One region of the Streptomyces crystallinus genome, then DNA from elsewhere that is predicted to be linked to it. Evidence: predicted binding sites of a transcription regulator. Region 1 holds the regulator's gene; each other region holds the start of a gene.
What was found. Region 1 encodes HrcA, which represses chaperone genes, less so after heat shock. Its sites were predicted from a motif close to TTNGCACTCNGNNNNNCNGAGTGCNAA; they were not measured.
Positions count from the first base shown of each region.

Region 2: the regulator HrcA is predicted to act here: its motif matches at 2,672-2,698, upstream of groES (co-chaperone GroES).
Region 3: the regulator HrcA is predicted to act here: its motif matches at 1,993-2,019, upstream of groL (chaperonin GroEL).

Region 1 covers NZ_BAAACA010000011.1:100,137-106,869, reverse strand. The annotation lists gene ABD236_RS09835 (histidine triad nucleotide-binding protein) at 1-126, opposite strand, end outside; gene ABD236_RS09830 (hypothetical protein) at 278-784, opposite strand; gene ABD236_RS09825 (16S rRNA (uracil(1498)-N(3))-methyltransferase) at 879-1,631, opposite strand; gene ABD236_RS09820 (nitronate monooxygenase) at 1,642-2,715, opposite strand; gene dnaJ (molecular chaperone DnaJ) at 2,937-4,073, opposite strand; gene hrcA (heat-inducible transcriptional repressor HrcA) at 4,074-5,090, opposite strand; gene ABD236_RS09805 (MBL fold metallo-hydrolase) at 5,268-5,990, shown strand; gene ABD236_RS09800 (DUF3097 domain-containing protein) at 6,038-6,733, shown strand, end outside.
Region 2 covers NZ_BAAACA010000021.1:103,524-110,256, forward strand. The annotation lists gene ABD236_RS19275 (polysaccharide deacetylase family protein) at 1-624, shown strand, start outside; gene ABD236_RS19280 (FtsW/RodA/SpoVE family cell cycle protein) at 1,021-2,436, opposite strand; gene groES (co-chaperone GroES) at 2,844-3,152, shown strand; gene groL (chaperonin GroEL) at 3,268-4,896, shown strand; gene ABD236_RS19295 (ester cyclase) at 5,009-5,704, opposite strand; gene ABD236_RS19300 (hydroxyacid dehydrogenase) at 5,762-6,733, opposite strand, start outside.
Region 3 covers NZ_BAAACA010000064.1:118,305-125,037, forward strand. The annotation lists gene thrC (threonine synthase) at 1-914, shown strand, start outside; gene ABD236_RS33165 (MoaD/ThiS family protein) at 948-1,226, shown strand; gene ABD236_RS33170 (cold-shock protein) at 1,636-1,839, shown strand; gene groL (chaperonin GroEL) at 2,185-3,807, shown strand; gene murQ (N-acetylmuramic acid 6-phosphate etherase) at 3,896-4,813, opposite strand; gene ABD236_RS33185 (MurR/RpiR family transcriptional regulator) at 4,856-5,776, opposite strand; gene ABD236_RS33190 (hypothetical protein) at 5,867-6,238, shown strand; gene ABD236_RS33195 (DUF4031 domain-containing protein) at 6,235-6,504, shown strand; gene ABD236_RS33200 (HD domain-containing protein) at 6,522-6,733, opposite strand, start outside.

The sequences.
Region 1 (6,733 bases):
CGTCGGCGCCTGGGGGTTGATGTCGCGGAACGCGACGACGGTCTCGGTCTCCCGGACGACGGTCGCCGGGACGTCCCCCGAGACGATCTTGCAGAACAGGCAGTCCGCCTGCGGCTCTCCGGCCACGGTCCTGAGCTCCTCGGTCACGGTGGGAACAATGGATCAGTCAGCTAGGTGCATGCTACTGACGTTTGCCCACCGGACCGCACGCGCCCCGGCCAGCCTGCCCCGGTTCGTCTTCGGCCCCGTCATGTGTTGTGTCCGGTCGTTCGCCCCGTCACTTGCCCCGGAACGACTCCGTCACGGTCACCGTGACCGTCACCGTCGGACGGCTGCCCGGTTTTCCGGGCGGCCTGGGCGTGTTCTTGGTGGGGGGCGGCGCGTTGCAGTCGCCCAGGACGCTCGCGTGGAAGACCGTCCGGTCGGCGACCTTCGCCGTCAGATCGCCCCGTACACAGCGGTCCTCGCGCTCCTCCGTCACCTTGCCGGTGACGCTGATCTTCTTGTTGTCGTCGGTGCGCCCCCGGCAGTCGACCGTGGCGACCGTACGGGTCGAACCGGCCGACGGGGTACGGGTCGACGAGCCGCCGTCGATCTTGGCGGTGCAGGTCAGATACCGCACCTTGAAGCCGTCGTGCTCCAGCTTGCTGGTCGCGACCTTGTCCGTGGTCACCGAGACGGTGACCGAGCTCATCCCGCCCACCGGGTCGCAGGCCGCGACCGTGACGGCGGCCGCCCCGGCCAGAGCGAGCGCGGCGAGCGCGCGCCGATGGCGCAGCGGCAACGTTACGTATCTCCTTGCCCCCATCGCGCCAGCGTCCCACCACCGCGCCGGACGCGGTAGACGGCTTTACGACGTCACGAGCGGTTCTGTGGTGTCACGACCAGCGGCCGGTGCGCCCCATCAGCAGCGCGGCCGCCGCCGTGCCCGCCGTGGAGGTGCGCAGCACGCTCGGGCCGAGCAGATACGGCTTGGCGCCCGCCGCCTCGAAAGCCGCCAACTCCTCGGGCGAGACGCCCCCTTCGGGGCCCACCACCAGGACGACCTCCCCCTGGTCGGGCAGGGCGGCGGTGGCCAGCGGCTCGCTCGGGATGTCGCGCCCCTCGTGCAGCACGGCGGCGAAATCAGCCGTGGCCAAAAACGCGACAACCTGCTTGGTCGTCATCGCGTCCCGTACCTCCGGGAACCGCACCCGGCGTGACTGCTTGCCCGACTCGCGGGCCGTGGCGCGCCACTTGGCCAGCGACTTGGCGCCCCGCTCGCCCTTCCACTGGGTGATGCAGCGCGAGGCCTGCCACGGCACCACGGCGTCGACGCCCACCTCGGTCATCGTCTCGACCGCGACCTCGCCCCGGTCGCCCTTGGGCAGCGCCTGGACGACGGTGATGCGCGGCTGCGGCTGCGGCTCCTCCCGCAGCGAGTCGAGCCGGACGACCAGGCGGTCCTTGCCCTCGGTGTCCAGGACCACGCACTCCGCCCAGGTGCCGTGCCCGTCGGTGAGGACGACGTCCTCGCCGGGCGCCAGCCGCTTCACCGAGACGGCGTGCCGGCCCTCGGGTCCGTCCAGGACGTAACGGCCGCCCGGCCCGGACGCGGGGAAGCGGTCGACGACGAAGACCGGGGCGGTCATGACGTACTCCTCATGTGGTTCGGTTTCTCGTTGCGGCCAACGCGGCGCGCGCCGCGTCCAGTTCGCCCGCCAGGACCTCCACCAGCTGCCCGGCGGGCAGTGTGCGGGCCAGCCGGTGCCCCTGCCCCGCCCACAGCGCCATGCCCTGGGCGTCGCCCGCCGCGGCGGCGGCCCGGCGCAGCCCGGCGGTGAGCTGGTGCACCTGGGGGTAGGCGGCCGGGGCGTACGGCCCGTGCTCGCGCATGAACCGGTTGACCAGGCCGCGGGCCGGGCGCCCGGAGAACGCCCGGGTCAACTCGGTGCGGACGAAGAGGGGGTTGGTCAGCGCCTGCTTGTGCAGCGCGTGCGCGCCGGACTCCGGGCAGGCCAGGAACGCCGTGCCGAGCTGCGCCGCGTCCGCGCCGGCCGCGAGCACCGCCGCGATCTGGGCGCCGCGCATCAGCCCGCCGGTCGCGATGAGCGGCAGCCGTACGCTCTCGCGGATCTGGGTGATCAGCGAGAGCAGCCCGATCCCGGAGCCGTCGGCCTGCGGGTCGTCGCGGTGCGTCGACTGGTGCCCGCCGGCCTCTATCCCCTGCACACAGACGGCGTCGGCCCCGGCGGCCTCGGCGGCCAGCGCCTCGTCGGGGGTGGTCACGGTGACGACGGTGTACGTGCCGAGGGCGGCGAACGCGGCGAGCACCTCGGGCTCGGGGCAGCCGAAGGTGAACGAGACGGCCGCGACCGGGTCCTCGCGCAGGATCGCCAGCTTGGCCTCATAGCCGTCGTCGCCGCCGGAGTCGGCGTCGCCGAGCGGGGTCCCGTACCAGGTGGCCTCGCCCGCCAGCTGGTTGCGGTAGACCTCGATGACGGCCGGGTCGGTGTGCGGGGGCTGCGGCATGAACAGGTTGACCCCGAACGGCCGCCCGGTGAGCCCGCGCAGCTGCTTGATCTCCTGGTACATGCCGTCGGCCGTCTTGTACCCGGCGGCCAGGAACCCGAGCCCGCCGGCCTCGCAGACCGCGGCGGCCAGACCGGGGGCGGAGACGCCACCGGCCATCGGAGCCTGCACGATCGGATACCGGCAGAGATCGGTCAAAGCCATGCCCGCATCGTGTCACGGGTGCGGCGTGGGGCCGAATCGCCCACCCCACCGCGGGCTGCGCCCGCGACCCCTCGGCCTGCGGCCGCCCCGGCCCGGTCTTCGTCTGCGGCCCGTGCTGGGTTGCTCGCGCAGTTCCCCGCGCCCCTAGGTAGTCAGGGGCGCGGGGAACTGCGCGCTCAGCCAGCCACTCAGCCGCAGACAAAGGCCGGGCCGAACAACGGTCACCGACCGTTGAACGCGTCCTTCAGGCGGGAGAACAAGCCCTGCTGCCCCGGCTGGAACTGCCCCATCGGGCGCTCCTCGCCGCGCAGCTTGGCCAACTGGCGCAGCAGGTCCTCCTGCTGGGGGTCGAGCTTGGTCGGCGTGGTGACCTCGACGTGGACGATCAGGTCGCCGCGCCCGCCGCCCCGCAGATGCGTCACGCCGCGCCCGTGCAGCGGGATGGACTGGCCCGACTGCGTGCCCGGGCGGATGTCCACCTCCTCCATGCCGTCCAGTGTCTGGAGCGGCACCTTCGTGCCGAGCGACGCCGCCGTCATGGGGATCGTCACCGTGCAGTGCAGATCGTCGCCACGGCGCTGGAAGACGTCGTGGTTGAGCTCGTGGATCTCCACGTACAGGTCGCCGGCGGGGCCGCCGCCGGGGCCGACCTCGCCCTCGCCCGCGAGCTGGATCCGGGTGCCGTTGTCGACACCGGCCGGGATCTTGACCGTGAGCGTGCGGCGCGAGCGGATGCGGCCGTCGCCGGCGCACTCCGGGCACGGGGTGGGCACGACGGTCCCGAAGCCCTGGCACTGGGGGCAGGGCCGGGAGGTCATGACCTGGCCGAGGAAGGACCGGGTGACCTGGGAGACCTCACCGCGGCCGCGGCACATGTCACACGTCTGGGCCGAGGTGCCGGGTGCGGCGCCCTCGCCCGAGCAGGTCGTACAGACGACCGCCGTGTCGACCTGGATCTCCTTGGTCGTACCGAAGGCCGCCTCGTTGAGGTCGATCTCCAGCCGGATCATGGCGTCCTGGCCCCGGCGGGTGCGCGAGCGCGGGCCGCGCTGCGCCGCGTTGCCGAAGAACGCGTCCATGATGTCCGAGAAGTTCCCGAAGCCACCCGCGCCGAAACCGCCCGCGCCACCGCCGCCGGAGGAGGACAGGGGGTCTCCGCCGAGGTCGTAGACCTGCTTCTTCTGCGGGTCCGAGAGGACCTCGTAGGCGGCGTTGATCTCCTTGAAGCGCTCCTGCGTCTTCGGGTCCGGATTCACATCCGGGTGGAGTTCACGCGCGAGGCGCCGGAACGCCTTCTTGATCTCGTCCTGCGATGCGTCGCGGCGTACGCCCAGTACGGCGTAGTAGTCCGTGGCCACTTACGACTCCGCCAGGATCTGTCCGACGTAACGTGCCACTGCGCGTACCGCTCCCATCGTTCCGGGGTAATCCATGCGGGTCGGTCCGACCACGCCGAGTTTGGCGACGGCCTCGCCGCCCGAACCGTAGCCGACCGAGACGACGGACGTGGAGTTCAGCCCTTCATGGGCGTTCTCATGCCCGATTCGTACGGTCATGCCCGATTCCTTGGCCTCGCCGAGCAGCTTGAGGAGCACGACCTGCTCCTCAAGCGCCTCCAGCACCGGCCGAATGGTCAGGGGGAAGTCGTGCCCGAAGCGGGTGAGATTGGCGGTGCCGCCGATCATCAGCCGCTCCTCGGTCTCCTCGACCAGGGTTTCGAGCAGGGTGGAGAGCACCGTCGAAACGGTTCCTCGGTCCTCCGGCTCGAAGGACTCCGGCAGATCCTGCACCAGCTGCGGGACGTCCGCGAAGCGGCGCCCCACCACCCGGCTGTTGAGCCGGGCCCGCAGATCGGCCAGCGAGGTCTCGCCGAACGGCGCCGGGCAGTCGACGAGCCGCTGCTCGACCCGCCCGGTGTCCGTGATGAGCACCAGCATCAGCCGGGCCGGGGCCAGCGACAGCAGCTCCACGTGCCGCACGGTGGACCGTGTCAGCGACGGGTACTGCACGACGGCGACCTGCCGGGTGAGCTGGGCGAGAAGGCGGACCGTGCGCGCCACCACGTCGTCGAGGTCGACGGCGCCGTCCAGGAAGTTCTGGATGGCCCGCCGCTCCGGCGACGACAGCGGCTTGACGCCCGCGAGCCGGTCGACGAAGAGCCGGTAGCCCTTGTCCGTGGGGATGCGCCCGGCGCTGGTGTGCGGCTGGGCGATGAAGCCCTCCTCCTCCAGGACGGCCATGTCGTTGCGCACGGTCGCCGGGGAGACGCCCAGCGCATGCCGCTCGGTCAGGGCCTTGGAGCCCACCGGCTCCTCGGTCCCGACATAGTCCTGGACGATGGCGCGCAGGACCTCGAGTCTGCGTTCGCTGAGCACCGCGCACACCTCCTGCTGTCGTCCCTAGGCACTCTGCCTGGCACTCTGTGCGTTCGAGTGCCAGCAATCCCCCGGCCAGTGTACGGCCGACCGGTACACCCCTAGCAAGGGCGGCCGCCCGTGACGCTCGCGGCGCGCTCGAACGCCGCCCCCGGCCGCCCGGGATAGCGTCACGTCATGGACGTCAGATGGGAAGAGTTCGGCTGGGAGCGCCTCGGCGACGGCGTGGGCCGCCGCCGGCTCCCGGGGTGGGACGCCACGGCCGGTCTGGTCGCGGGCGAGGACGCGGTCCTGCTGTACGACACGGGGTCGACGCTGCGCGAGGGCGCCGAGCTGCGCGCCCAGGCGCAGGCGCTGCTGGGGCGCCGGGTGACGCATGTCGCACTCAGCCATCCGCACTTCGACCATGTGCTCGGCACGGCCGCGTTCTCGGGAGTCGAGGTGTACGGGGCGGTGGGCATCGACCGGGTCCTCGACGGCGACGAACTGCGCGAGGACGCGGTCCAGCAGGGGGTGCCGCCCGCGCGGGCGGCCGAGGCGGCGGACCTGCTGGTGCTCCCGCAGCACTTCGTGAGCGGCGAGTGGACGCTGGAGCTGGGCGGGCGGCAGGTGCTGCTGGCGAACGTGGGCCCCGGCCACAGCGGCCACGACCTGGCGCTGCTGGTGCCCGCCTCGCCCGGCTCGCCCGAGGTGGTCTTCTGCGGCGACCTGGTCGAGGAGTCCGGGGAGCCGCAGGCGGGCCCGGACGCGGTCCGCACCCGCTGGCCCGCCGCCCTGGACCGGCTGCTCGAACTGGGCGGCGAGGACGCGGTGTACGTGCCGGGGCACGGGGCGGTGGTGGACGCGGCGTTCGTCCGGGCGCAGCGGGACCGGCTCGCGGCGCGATTCGGCGTGTCGTAACGCCGTACAGCCATATGGGCACATCACCCGCCCGTATTCTCATCCGAATGCGCAGCTACAGCCCGGACCTGACTCCGCCCTGGAAGAAGGGGACCCCGGCCCCCGAGGTGCCCGCCGAGCTCGACCTGGTCGTCGAGGAGGTGACGACGGGGTTCTGCGGGGCGGTGCTCCGCTGTGAGGCGGGGACGGTGACGCTGGAGGACCGCTTCGGCAAACAGCGGGTGTTCCCGCTGGATCCCCGCGGGTTCCTGCTGGAGGGCAAGGTGGTCACGCTGGTACGCCCGCCGGCGCCCGCGCCCGCGCGCCCGGCGCGTACGGCCTCGGGCTCCGTGGCGGTGCCGGGAGCGCGGGCGCGGGTGGCGCGCGCGGGGCGCATCTACGTGGAGGGGCGCCACGACGCGGAGCTGGTGGAGAAGGTCTGGGGCGACGACCTGCGCATCGAGGGCGTCGTCGTCGAGTACCTCTCCGGCATCGACGACCTCCCCGCGATCGTCGCGGACTTCGCGCCCGGCCCCGACGCGCGCCTGGGCGTCCTGGTCGACCACCTGGTCCCCGGCTCCAAGGAGTCGCGCATCGCGGCGGCGGTCACGGGCGAGCACGTCCTGGTGGCCGGGCACCCCTACATCGACGTGTGGGAGGCGGTGAAGCCGGGCTCCGTGGGGATTGGTTCCTGGCCGGTGGTGCCGCGCGGGACGGACTGGAAGACGGGGGTGTGCCGGGCGTTGGGGTGGCCGGAGAACACG
Region 2 (6,733 bases), on a different contig from region 1:
AACCGGCCCGGCTTCGAGACGGACGGCGGCGACTCCCTGCCGCCGGTCTTCACCACCGTCCCGACCAAGCAGCGGATCGTCTTCCTCACCATCGACGACGGCGCCGAGAAGGACCCCGAGCTGCTGAAGATGATGCGGGAGCTGCGCATCCCCTACAGCGCGTTCCTCAGCGACTACCTCGTCCGCACCGACTACCCGTACTTCAAGCGGATGCAGGGCCTGGGCGTCACGCTCAACAACCACACCCTCAACCACCGCTATATGCCCGCGCTCTCCTACGACGAGCAGCGCCACGAGATCTGCGACCAGCAGGACAAGATCCAGAAGTGGTCGGGCAAGCGGCCCCGGCTCTTCCGCCCGCCGTACGGCAACTACAACGAGGACACCCTGCGCGCGGCCCGGTCCTGCGGGATCAAGGCGGTGCCGCTGTGGGCCGCGGAGGCGTTCCCCGACCACATGGAGTGGCGCGAGTGGGACCGCGATCTGCACCCCGGCGACATCGTGCTGACGCACTTCCGGGGCCGTGAGGACTGGAAGGGCACGATGCCCGACATGATCCGGCAGGTCATGAAGGTCATCACCGACAAGGGGTACGCGGTGGCCAGGCTGGAGGACTACGTATGAGCCGCGCGCACCGGCGGCCGGGCGGCCGGCTGAGCGGTCTGCTGGCGGCCGGTGCGCTGGTGGTGGGGCTGGTGGGGGCGGGGTGCGCGCAGCAGGTGGCTCCGCTGGAGCGGCTGGGGCGGATGGCGGCGACGCGGGTCTCCGGCCCGGGGGCGGTTTCCTCCGCCCCGTCCCCGCGCGGGGCCTGCGGCCCCCGTACCCCCGTCGGGGCTCCGCCCCGGGACCCCTCCTTCGTCTGCGGACCGTGCTGGGTCGCCCGCGCGGTTCCCCGCGCCCCTGAAAGACCTCGGGCGCGACCAGCCCCAGCGCACCCGCGGACAAAAACCGGGCCGCTCAGGGGCGCGGGGAACTGCGCGATCAGCCACAGACGGCCCGCGGAGAAAGGCCGGGCGGCAGCTACCCCGCCCGCCGCCGCCAGGCCCCGTCGCTGATCCGGATCAGCAGTGCCACCATCACCCAGTTCGCCACCAGCGACGATCCCCCCTTGGCCAGGAACGGGAGCGCCTTGCCGGTCAGGGGGATCAGGCCCGTCACCCCGCCCACCACCACGAACACCTGAAGCGCCAGCGCCGCCGCCAGCCCCGTGGCCAGCAGCTTGCCGAACGCGTCATGGGCCGCCAGGGCCGTCCGCAGACCCCGCTGGATCAGCAGCCCGTACAGCAGGAGCACCGCCATCACCCCGGCCATCCCCAGCTCCTCCCCGACCGTGGTCAGGATGAAGTCGCTGCGGCCCGCGAAGCCGACCAGCTCGGGGTGGCCCGCGCCCAGGCCCGTCCCCGTCATCCCGCCGCTGCCGAAGCTGAAGAGCCCCTGCGCCAGCTGGTCGGAGACCAGGCCCGGCGGGCGTTTCTCCGGTGGCAGGAACACGTCGAAGGGGTGCAGCCAGGCCACGATCCGGCCCTTGACGTGCGGCTCGGTCGAGCCGACGACGTACGCCCCGGCCGCCGCCATCAGCACCCCGCACACCACCCAGCTGGTGCGCTCCGTCGCCACGTACAGCATCACCACGAAGAGCCCGAAGAAGATCAGCGAGGTGCCCAGGTCGCGTTCGAGGACGAGCACCAGCAGGCTCAGCACCCAGATCGCCACCAGCGGCGCCATCTGGCGGCCGGGCGGCAGCCGGACGCCCAGGACCTTGCGGCCGGTGAGCGCCAGCGAGTCGCGGTGGACCACCAGATAGCCCGCGAAGAACACCGTGATGATGATCTTCACGAACTCGCCGGGCTGGAGCGAGAAAGGGCCGAGGTAGACCCACCGCTTGGCGCCGTACGTGTCCGCCCCGAAGAAAGTCGGCGCCATCAGCAGGACCAGGGCCACGGCCATCGAGACGTACATGTAGCGCGTGAGGCGCCGGTGGTCGCGCAGCAGCGCCACCGTCACCAGACAGCCCGTCAGTCCGATGACCGTCCACACCAGCTGCCCCGACGCGGTGGGCGCCGACTTGAACGCCTTCGCGTACGCCGGGTCGAGGCGGTGGAGCAGCACCAGGCCGAGCCCGGACAGGAGGACGGCCAGCGGCAGGATCAGCGGATCGGCGTACGCGGCGAACCTGCGTACGGTCAGATGCCCGGCCAGCGAGATCAGCGTCATGCTCACCGCGAACTCGGCGGTGGCGCGCGCGACCTGGCCCGTCAGCGCCGCCGAGACACAGGCGTGGCCGCCCACGGTGACGAGCACCACCAGTGCGAGCAGCAGCGCCTCGGTCCGGCGGCGGGCGGCGGCGAGCGCCCGCCCGGGGCCCGCGTCGTCGCGGCCCCGGCCCTCGTCCTGCGTACCGGCCCGGTCGCCGACACCCGCGCGTATGGTCCTCATCGGCCCGACCTTAGGCACCCTTTCGTCCGGATGGCGAGGTTCCTCCGGAAGAAGCCATGTCGGGAAGTCCACAGGGGCGCGGAAGAACCAGATGGGTGAATTCGGCGTCGGCGCGGGCCCGGCGGCCGCAGCGCGCGGGCCGGGAGGCCGGAGCGCGCGGGCCGGGAGGTCGGAGGGGGGAGCCGGTGCGGCCCCTCGACGGGACCCTCCGGTTTCGGCCGCCACGGCCCTCGGCTTGGCACTCCGCTTGACCGAGTGCTAATCGCCGTCCTAGTCTCGGCTCTGGCACTCCCCACTGGAGAGTGCCAACACAGCGACGGGCAGGTCCGGCACCCGCGACGACGGATCCACCTGGTCGCCACCCAGACAGTTAACCCCGTGAGATCTCCGAAGGGGGAGACCGGATCGTGACGACCGCCAGCTCCAAGGTTGCCATCAAGCCGCTCGAGGACCGCATCGTGGTCCAGCCGCTCGACGCCGAGCAGACCACGGCCTCCGGCCTGGTCATTCCGGACACCGCCAAGGAGAAGCCCCAGGAGGGCGTCGTCCTGGCCGTGGGTCCGGGCCGGATCGAGGACGGCAAGCGCGTCGAGCTCGACGTCTCCGTCGGCGACGTCGTGCTCTACAGCAAGTACGGCGGCACCGAGGTGAAGTACAACGGCGAGGAGTACCTCGTCCTCTCGGCTCGCGACGTGCTCGCGATCATCGAGAAGTAGTTCATCTCGAAGCGAATGCTTCTCAACTGCGCCCCTGGCCACCCCGCTGACAGCCGGGCGGCGAGGGGCGCAGTCTTCGTAATCCCGAGTTTTCCGAGAGGGCTGAACCGCTCCCATGGCGAAGATCCTGAAGTTCGACGAGGACGCCCGTCGCGCCCTTGAGCGCGGCGTCAACAAGCTTGCCGACACGGTGAAGGTGACGATCGGCCCCAAGGGCCGCAACGTCGTCATCGACAAGAAGTTCGGCGCCCCCACCATCACCAACGACGGTGTCACCATCGCCCGCGAGGTCGAGCTCGACGACCCGTACGAGAACCTGGGCGCCCAGCTGGTGAAGGAGGTGGCGACCAAGACCAACGACATCGCGGGTGACGGCACCACCACCGCCACCGTGCTGGCCCAGGCGCTGGTCCGCGAGGGTCTGCGCAACGTCGCCGCCGGCGCCTCCCCGGCCGCCCTGAAGAAGGGCATCGACGCGGCCGTCAAGGCCGTCTCCGAGGAGCTGCTCGCCACCGCGCGTCCGATCGACGACAAGTCGGACATCGCCGCCGTGGCCGCGCTCTCCGCGCAGGACCAGCAGGTCGGCGAGCTCATCGCCGAGGCGATGGACAAGGTCGGCAAGGACGGTGTCATCACCGTCGAGGAGTCCAACACCTTCGGCCTGGAGCTGGAGTTCACCGAGGGCATGGCCTTCGACAAGGGCTACCTCTCGCCGTACATGGTCTCCGACCAGGAGCGTATGGAGGCCGTCCTCGACGACCCGTACATCCTGATCAACCAGGGCAAGATCTCCTCGATCCAGGACCTGCTGCCGCTCCTGGAGAAGGTCATCCAGGCCGGCGCCTCCAAGCCGCTCCTGATCATCGCCGAGGACGTCGAGGGCGAGGCCCTCTCCACCCTCGTCGTCAACAAGATCCGCGGCACGTTCAACGCCGTGGCCGTCAAGGCCCCGGGCTTCGGCGACCGCCGCAAGGCGATGCTCCAGGACATGGCCACCCTCACCGGTGCCACCGTCATCGCCGAGGAGGTCGGCCTCAAGCTCGACCAGGCCGGTCTGGACGTGCTGGGCTCCGCCCGCCGCGTGACCGTCACCAAGGACGACACCACGATCGTCGACGGCGGCGGCAACAGCGAGGACGTGGCCGGCCGCGTCGCGCAGATCAAGGCCGAGATCGAGTCCACGGACTCCGACTGGGACCGCGAGAAGCTCCAGGAGCGCCTCGCCAAGCTCGCCGGCGGCGTCTGCGTGATCAAGGTCGGCGCCGCCACCGAGGTGGAGCTGAAGGAGAAGAAGCACCGTCTGGAGGACGCCATCTCCGCGACCCGCGCCGCGGTCGAGGAGGGCATCGTCTCCGGTGGTGGCTCCGCGCTCGTCCACGCCGTCAAGGTCCTGGAGGGCAACCTCGACAAGACCGGCGACGAGGCCACGGGTGTCGCGGTCGTCAAGCGCGCCGCCGTCGAGCCGCTGCGCTGGATCGCCGAGAACGCCGGCCTCGAGGGCTACGTCATCACCTCGAAGGTGGCGGAGCTGGACAAGGGCAACGGCTTCAACGCCGCCACCGGTGAGTACGGCGACCTGGTCAAGGCCGGCGTCATCGACCCGGTCAAGGTGACGCGCTCCGCCCTGGAGAACGCCGCCTCCATCGCCTCCCTGCTGCTCACGACCGAGACCCTGGTCGTCGAGAAGCCGGCCGAGGAGGAGGCCGAGGCCGGTCACGGCCACGGTCACGGCCACAGCCACTGACGTGGTGACACGCTGACGCCCCGCGTCGGCTGATGCCGTACGACGTGTGAAGGCCCCTGTGCCGCCGCTACCGGCGGAGCAGGGGCCTTCGCCGTGCCCGCCCCGCCCGGGGTCAGTCCAGCGCGCCGAGCTGCTTCATCAGGCCCAGCGCGTCCTCGTGCCACCAGCCTTCCTGGATCCTGCCGTCCTTGCAGCGGAAGATGGTGGTGCCGGTCATCGTGCAGACCTTGCCGGTGGGGGCGAGGCCCATGAAGTCGCCCTTGTGGGTGCCCGTCCAGGTCCACAGCGTGACCACGTCGTCGCCCTCGCAGATCTGCCGGTCCAGCGAGAAGGTGAACTCGAACGCCTCCCGCCAGGAGGACACGTCCTCACGGATGACACCGGCGCCGGAGACGGTCGGCTCGTCCTTGATGATGTCGTGGTCGACGTAGTCGGCAGCGAACACCTCGTCGATGGCGTCGAGGTTGCCGCCCACGGCGATCTCGTGGAAGAACCGGCGGACGATCGCGGCGTTCAGCTGCTCGTCCCGGACCACATCGAGGTCGGTGAAGGTGGGCATGCCGTCGCAGAGAGCCACCATCTCCTCGAAGATACGGTTCGTCTCCGGGAGGTCGGAGTTCGCCATGGCCTCGTCGTAGGAGGCGAATTCGACGACCTCGACGAAGTGCGAGCCGTCGGATCGGTCCTTGCCGATGAGACCGCGGGTGGCGGTCCGCTTGCCCTTGGTCTGTTCGACCCACTGGTCCATGAGCCGGTCCAGGTCGTCGTACCGATCGGTCTTGAAGTCGATAATCTGTGCGAATTTCATGGCGTCTCCCTGGGCTGCGGTCCGCATGGGAACACGTCCATTTTAGGTGGTTTTGTCTTATGCCGAGTGGGGCAGGGAGGCCGCCCGGACCGGGTCCGCGAACGGCTTCCCCGCCGCGAACCGCTCCACCTCGTCCAGCGCCAGGTCCGCCATCCGGTGCAGCTCGTTGCCGAGCGAACCGGCGATGTGCGGCGTCAGCAGGACGTTGGGAAGGTCGTACAACGGGCTGTCGCGGGGCGGGAGTTCGGGCTCCGTCACATCGAGCACGGCGTGCAGCCGCCCGGAGAGCAGCTCGCCGAGCAGCGCGGGCCCGTCCACCAGGGAGCCGCGCGCGGTGTTGATCAAGGTTGCCCCGTCCGGCATCGCGGCCAGCTGCCGGGCGCCGATCATGCGCTCGGTGGCTGGGAGCTGCGGCGCGTGGACGGAGACGACGCTGCTGCGGGCGCACAGCTCGTCCAGCGGGACCGCCTCCACACCCAGCCGGGCCGCCTCGGCCGCATTGACGTACGGGTCGTGCAGCAGCACCCGGAGGTCGAAGGGGCGCAGCAGCTCGATCACCCGGCGGCCGATCCGGGAGGCGCCGACCAGGCCGACCGTACGGTCGTAGTTGCCGGTGCCGTCCGCCTCGCGCAGCCAGTCGTGCGGGGCGCGCAGCTCCGCGTACCGCTGCGCCGAGGCCAGCACGCGCTTGCCCGCGAGGAGGATCGCGGCCAGCGTGTACTCGGCGACCGGCAGCGCGTTGGCCGCCGCCGCCGAGGCCACCGCGAGGCCCCGCTCCCAGCAGGCCTCGGTGATGTGGTGCTTCACCGACCCGGCCGCGTGCACGACGGCCCGCAGCCGGGGGGCGGCGGCCAGCACCTCGGCGGTGAGCGGCGGCGCTCCCCAGCAGGTCAGCAGCACCTCGGCGGAGGCGAGCGCCGCCGCCACGCCCGGTTCGGGGGTGAGCAGCTCATGGGCGACGAGGTACGGGTCGGTCCTGGCCAGCGCGGCGAGGCGGGCGCGGTGCCGCTCGGCCAGCAGCCGCTCGGC
Region 3 (6,733 bases), on a different contig from region 1:
TCAAGGACCGCGTCGTAGCCATCGCCGTCGAGGCCGCCCGCGCCTTCGGCTTCACCACGCTCTCCTGCTCCTCCACCGGTAACCTCGCGGGCGCCGTCGGCGCGGCCGCCGCCCGGGCGGGGCTGCGCTCCTGCGTCTTCATCCCGCACGACCTGGAGCAGGGCAAGGTCGTCATGGCCGCGGTGTACGGCGGCGAGCTCGTCGGCATCGAGGGCAACTACGACGACGTCAACCGCTTCTGCTCGGAGCTCATCGGCGACCCGCTCGGCGAGGGCTGGGGCTTCGTGAACGTCAATCTGCGCCCGTACTACGGCGAGGGCTCCAAGACGCTGGCGTACGAGATCTGCGAGCAGCTCGGCTGGCGGCTGCCCGACCAGATCGTCATCCCGATCGCCTCCGGCTCCCAGCTCACGAAGATCGACAAGGGGCTGCAGGAGCTGATCAGGCTGGGCCTGGTCGAGGACAAGCCGTACAAGATCTTCGGCGCCCAGGCGGAGGGGTGCTCTCCGGTCTCCACCGCCTTCAAGGCGGGCCACGACGTCGTACGGCCGCAGAAGCCGGACACCATCGCCAAGTCGCTGGCCATCGGCAACCCGGCGGACGGCCCGTACGTCCTGGACATCGCCCGGCGCACCGGCGGCGCGGTGGAGGACGTGAACGACGAGCAGGTCGTCGACGCGATCAAGCTGCTCGCCCGGACCGAGGGCATCTTCGCCGAGACCGCGGGCGGCGTCACGGTCGGCGTCACACAGAAGCTCATCGAGAACGGGCTGCTGGACCCGAGCCTGACTACTGTCGTCCTGAACACGGGCGACGGCCTCAAGACCCTGGACGCGGTGGCGCCGACCACCGGCCCGACCGCGACCATCCGCCCGAGCCTGGACGCGTTCCGCGACGCCGGCCTGGCCGGCTGACCCACCAGCTCCCAGACGGAAGGCAGGAAGCCCATGAGCGTCAACGTCCGCATCCCCACCATCCTCCGCACCTACACCGGCGGCAAGGCCGAGGTCGCGGCCGAGGGGGCCACCCTCGCCGAGGTCATCGCCGACCTGGAGAAGAACCACACCGGGATCGCCGCCCGGGTCCTGGACGACCAGGGCAAGCTGCGCCGCTTCGTCAACGTGTACGTCAACGACGACGACGTCCGCTTCGAGCAGGGTCTTCAGACGGCGACGCCGGACGGCGCCGGGGTCTCGATCATTCCGGCCGTCGCGGGCGGTTGCTGAACCTACGCTGCGTTACCTGAATTGCCCCCTCCGCAAGCTAAGCGGAGGGGGCAATTCAGTGTGGTTGAGCGCGGTACAGTGGGGAAGTCCCCTTCGTTGTCCATGCCACGCGCATATGAGAACGCGACGAACGGGCGTCGAGAAGCAGTCAAAGTGTTCGAGCATATTGCTCCTTAAGTGCGCTTTGCCCGGCCCGACTTGCCCCGGAATGCTGGAATAGGCGGCATTCCGCTCCTGACCCGTGCCCGGAATTCTCGTCCGATTGACCTGTTGCAGAGGGCAGTTGGGCAGATACATTCAGCCGCGGTCGACGCGTTCCGGCGCACACCCTCTCCTGTCGGAGGGTGAGGTCTGACCCGGGTCCGCGAAGTGCGGTCCCGTGCAAGGGCCAGTAATAGGGGAGTTAGGCATGGCTCAGGGCACCGTCAAGTGGTTCAACGCGGAGAAGGGGTACGGCTTCATCGCGGTCGACGGTGGTGCGGATGTTTTCGTCCACTACAGCGCGATCCAGATGGACGGGTACCGCACCCTTGAAGAAGGTCAGCGAGTCGAGTTCGAGATCTCGCAGGGCCAGAAGGGTCCGCAGGCGGACATGGTCAAGCTCGCCGTCTGATCTCGGCGCGATCGGCCACCGACGCACACAGGCCCGTGGGGCCCGCATCCTCTGTAAATGGATGCGGGCCCCACGTGTGTGTTCCGGGCCCGGCGCCCGGCCCCGCCACCGGCGCGCGGGGTGTCCGGGACCCGGCCGGGGCGACGGGGCGGCCTTGCACTCTCCTGGGCCGAGTGCTAATCATTGGGCTTAGCACTCTCCGAGTGAGAGTGACAGAACTTGGATCGGGTCAGTGAGGCCCGCGGACCTCGTGGGGCAAGGAACCACAAGGGTCGCAGGCCGTCCGTCGCGGGCACCGGCGCGGTCCACGAAGAACGCCACCCCTGTCCGGGAGGACCACTTCACATGGCCAAGATCATCGCGTTCGACGAGGAGGCACGGCGCGGTCTCGAGCGCGGGATGAACCAGCTCGCCGACGCCGTAAAGGTCACCCTTGGCCCCAAGGGCCGCAACGTCGTCCTCGAGAAGAAGTGGGGCGCCCCCACGATCACCAACGATGGTGTCTCCATCGCCAAGGAGATCGAGCTCGAGGACCCGTACGAGAAGATCGGCGCCGAGCTGGTCAAGGAAGTCGCCAAGAAGACGGACGACGTCGCCGGTGACGGTACGACCACCGCGACCGTCCTCGCCCAGGCGCTGGTGCGTGAGGGTCTGCGCAACGTGGCCGCCGGTGCCAACCCGATGGCCCTGAAGCGCGGCATCGAGAAGGCCGTCGAGGCCGTCTCCGGTGCGCTCCTGGAGCAGGCCAAGGATGTCGAGACCAAGGAGCAGATCGCTTCGACGGCCTCCATCTCCGCCGCCGACACCCAGATCGGCGAGCTCATCGCCGAGGCGATGGACAAGGTCGGCAAGGAAGGCGTCATCACGGTCGAGGAGTCCCAGACCTTCGGTCTGGAGCTCGAGCTCACCGAGGGCATGCGCTTCGACAAGGGCTACATCTCGGCGTACTTCGCGACCGACATGGAGCGCATGGAAGCCGCGCTCGACGACCCGTACATCCTGATCGTCAACTCGAAGATCGGCTCGGTCAAGGACCTGCTGCCGCTCCTCGAGAAGGTCATGCAGTCGGGCAAGCCGCTCCTGATCATCGCCGAGGACGTCGAGGGCGAGGCCCTGTCGACCCTGGTCGTGAACAAGATCCGCGGCACCTTCAAGTCCGTCGCCGTCAAGGCCCCGGGCTTCGGCGACCGCCGCAAGGCGATGCTGAACGACATCGCCATCCTCACCGGCGGCACGGTCATCTCCGAGGAGGTCGGCCTCAAGCTGGAGAACGCCGGTCTCGACCTGCTCGGCCGCGCCCGCAAGGTCGTCATCACCAAGGACGAGACCACCATCGTCGACGGTGCCGGTGACAGCGAGCAGGTCGCCGGTCGCGTGAACCAGATCCGCGCCGAGATCGAGAACTCGGACTCGGACTACGACCGCGAGAAGCTCCAGGAGCGCCTGGCGAAGCTGGCCGGGGGCGTGGCCGTCATCAAGGCCGGCGCCGCCACCGAGGTGGAGCTCAAGGAGCGCAAGCACCGCATCGAGGACGCCGTGCGCAACGCGAAGGCGGCCGTCGAGGAGGGCATCGTCGCCGGCGGTGGCGTGGCCCTGCTCCAGGCCTCCTCGGTCTTCGAGAAGCTGGACCTGTCGGGTGACGAGGCGACCGGCGCCAACGCCGTGAAGCTCGCCCTGGAGGCCCCGCTCAAGCAGATCGCCGTCAACGGTGGTCTCGAGGGTGGCGTCGTCGTCGAGAAGGTGCGCAACCTGGCCGTCGGCCACGGTCTGAACGCCGCGACCGGCGAGTACGTCGACATGATCGCCGAGGGCATCATCGACCCGGCGAAGGTCACGCGCTCCGCGCTGCAGAACGCTGCGTCGATCGCCGCGCTGTTCCTCACCACCGAGGCCGTCATCGCCGACAAGCCGGAGAAGGCCGCCGCGGCCGCTCCGGGCGGCATGCCGGGCGGTGACATGGACTTCTGATCCTTCTCGAAGGATCGGCGAGCCCGGTTGCGTACGGAGGGCGGCACCCCGCTGGGGGTGCCGCCCTTCGGCGTGCCGGCGGCGGGGCCTACGGCAGCGCCGCCCGCAGCCGGCCCTGGGTCTGCGACAGGCGGCGGTTGGCGGTGGCCGCGTCCACGTCCGCCAGCAGCATCAGGATCGCCGTCTTCACCTCGCCGTCGGCGGCCGTCAGGGCCGTCTCGATCCGGTCGTCGTCCGCCCCGGTGGCCAGCGCGACGATCCGGCGGGAGCGGGCGCGCAGCTTCTCGTTGGAGGCCCGGACGTCGACCATGAGGTTCCCGTACGTCTTGCCGAGCCGGATCATGGTGATCGTCGAGATCATGTTGAGGACGAGCTTCTGGGCGGTGCCGGACTTCAGCCGGGTGGAGCCGGTCAGCAGCTCGGGCCCCACCACCACCTCGATGCCGTGCTCGGCGGCGGCGGCGAGGGCCGAGCCCGCGTTGCAGGCCAGGCCGATCGTCAGCGCCCCGCGCGCCCGGGCGTGCTGCACGGCGCCCACCGCGTACGGGGTGCGGCCGGAGGCGGAGACGCCGACCACCGTGTCGAGCGCGGTCAGCCCGAGCGCGTCCAGGTCGGCGGCGGCCAGCTCCTTGGAGTCCTCGGCGCCCTCGACGGAGCTGGCGAGGGCCTTCGGCCCGCCCGCGATCAGCCCGACGACCTGCGCCGGGTCGGTGTTGAAGGTGGGCGGGCACTCGCTGGCGTCCAGGACGCCGAGCCGCCCGGCGGTGCCCGCGCCCGCGTACACCAGGCGCCCGCCGCGGCCCATCCGCTCGGCGGTGGCGTCGATGGCGGCGGCGATCCGCTCCAGCTGCGCGGCGACGGCCGCCGGGACGCCGGCGTCCTCGCTGTTCATCAGGCGGGCGATCTCGGCGGTCGGCAGCCGGTCGATGTCGGCGAGCTCGGGCCGGAAAGCCTCGGTGGTCAACGCGGCCAGCTGGGCGCGGAGTTCCCCGTACGTGGAAGTCATGACAGCGCTGCTCTTTCCGTACGTGTGCGAGGGCACCCGGGGTCAGCGGGTGCGCGGGCTGCGGCGGTGCGCGAGCGCCTCGTAGGAGGCGGCCAGCGCGGGGGCGGCCGTCTCGTAGGTGCGCTGGGCGACCCCGACGAACAGGCAGTCCACGACGAGGAGTTGACTCGTGCGGGACGACATCGCGGCCGGGCGCAGCTCGCTCTCGCGGGCGGTCGAGGTGGTCAGTATGTGGTCGGCGTACTGGCAGACGGGGCCGTCGGGGCGGCCGGTGATGGCGATGGTGGTGGCGCCCCGGTCGAAGGCGACGCGCAGCGGCTCGATGGCGTCGCCGGTCGAGCCGGAGTGGGTGATGGCGACCGCCGCGTCCCCCGAGCGCAGCTGCACGGCGTTGGTGACGGCGAGGTGCGGGTCGGTGTGGGCGTGCGCGATCAGGCCGATCCTGAGCAGCTTCTGGGCGAGGTCCTGGCCGACGAGCGAGGAGGCGCCCACCCCGTAGACGTCGATGCGGCGGGCCTGGGCGAGGGCGGCGACGGCGGCGCCGAGCTGGCCGGTGTCCAGGGCGGCCGCGGTGTCGGCCAGGGTCTGCTGCTCGTCGTAGGCCAGCTTGGCGACGACGTCCGCGATGGGGTCGTCGACGGCGATGTCGGCGGTGACGGCCGGGGCGCGCCCGGACTGCTGCTGGGCGGCGAGCCCGGCGAGCGCGAGGCGCAGGTCGCGGTAGCCGGGGTAGCCGAGCAGCCGGGCGGTGCGGACCACGGTGGCCTCGCTGGTGCCGGTGAGCTCGGCGAGGCCGGTGACGGTGAGGGCGGCGCAGCCGGCCGGGTCCTGCGCGACGGCCTCGGCGACCCGCTGCATCGAGCGGGTCATGGAGGGCGCGAGGGTGCGCACCTTGGCCGCGAGGGCGGCGGGGGCCGGGGGAGCCGAGGCGCCGGTGAAAATTTCCTTCACGTCATGGGTCACCCCTGAAAGGTATTTTCGTACGGAGGCCGGGTCAACTCCCTGGCCCGGCCCCGGACGGGAGGATGTGGCGGATGGGGTGACAATGGCTGCATGGACGACGTCGACCCCCTGGAGCAGTACCTGCACGCCGCCCGCGCCCTGGTGCTGGCGGACCTGGCCGCGCGCGACGTGGCCCAGGCCGATGTGGTCTCGCTGGTCGAGGACGCGGTGACGCACCGCCGCTGGTGGGTGGAGCAGTGGCCGGACGGGGTGCAGTACGTCGCCGGGCTGGTCGCGCAGGATGTGCAGGACGCGCTCCTGGAGAGGTACGGCCGCTGGCCCATCTGCCCGGTGTGCGACGCCGGGGACCCGCACGCGCTGGACGTGGAGCCCGAGCTCGGCCCCGACCCGCACTGGGTGTGCGGCAAGGCGGGCGTGACGGTGGCCCCGGTCGGCGGCCTGGGCACGGGCGCCCTCGGATGACCCTCTACATCGACCCGCCGACCTGGCCGGGCCACGGCCGCCTCTGGTCGCACCTGGTCAGCGATGTGTCGTACGAGGAGCTGCACGCCTTCGCGGCCGCCATCGGCTGCCCGCCGCGGGCGTTCGAGCGCGACCACTACGACGTGCCGTCGACGCGGTACGCGGACGCGGTGCGGGCCGGGGCGGTGGAGGTCGGGTCCAAGGAGCTGGTGCGGCGGCTGACGGGGGCGGGGCTGCGGCGGCCGAAGGGGCGCCCGGCGCCGTAGCTCGGTCCCTCGGGCTCTCAGTCCGTGAGGAGCTCCAGCTCCGTCGTCAGGTTCTCGCGGGCGCGGGCCTCCCACTCCCTGCTTCCGTACGGGGTACGGAACAGCCTGGGCAGGGCGAGGAGCTGGCGCAGGACCTGGGCGCGGCCCGCGCGGAACGCGTCGTCCGGGACGAAGGCGTACTCCTCGCGGACGGCGGCGGCGTACGCGGCGTACTCCTCCGGGTCCCCGG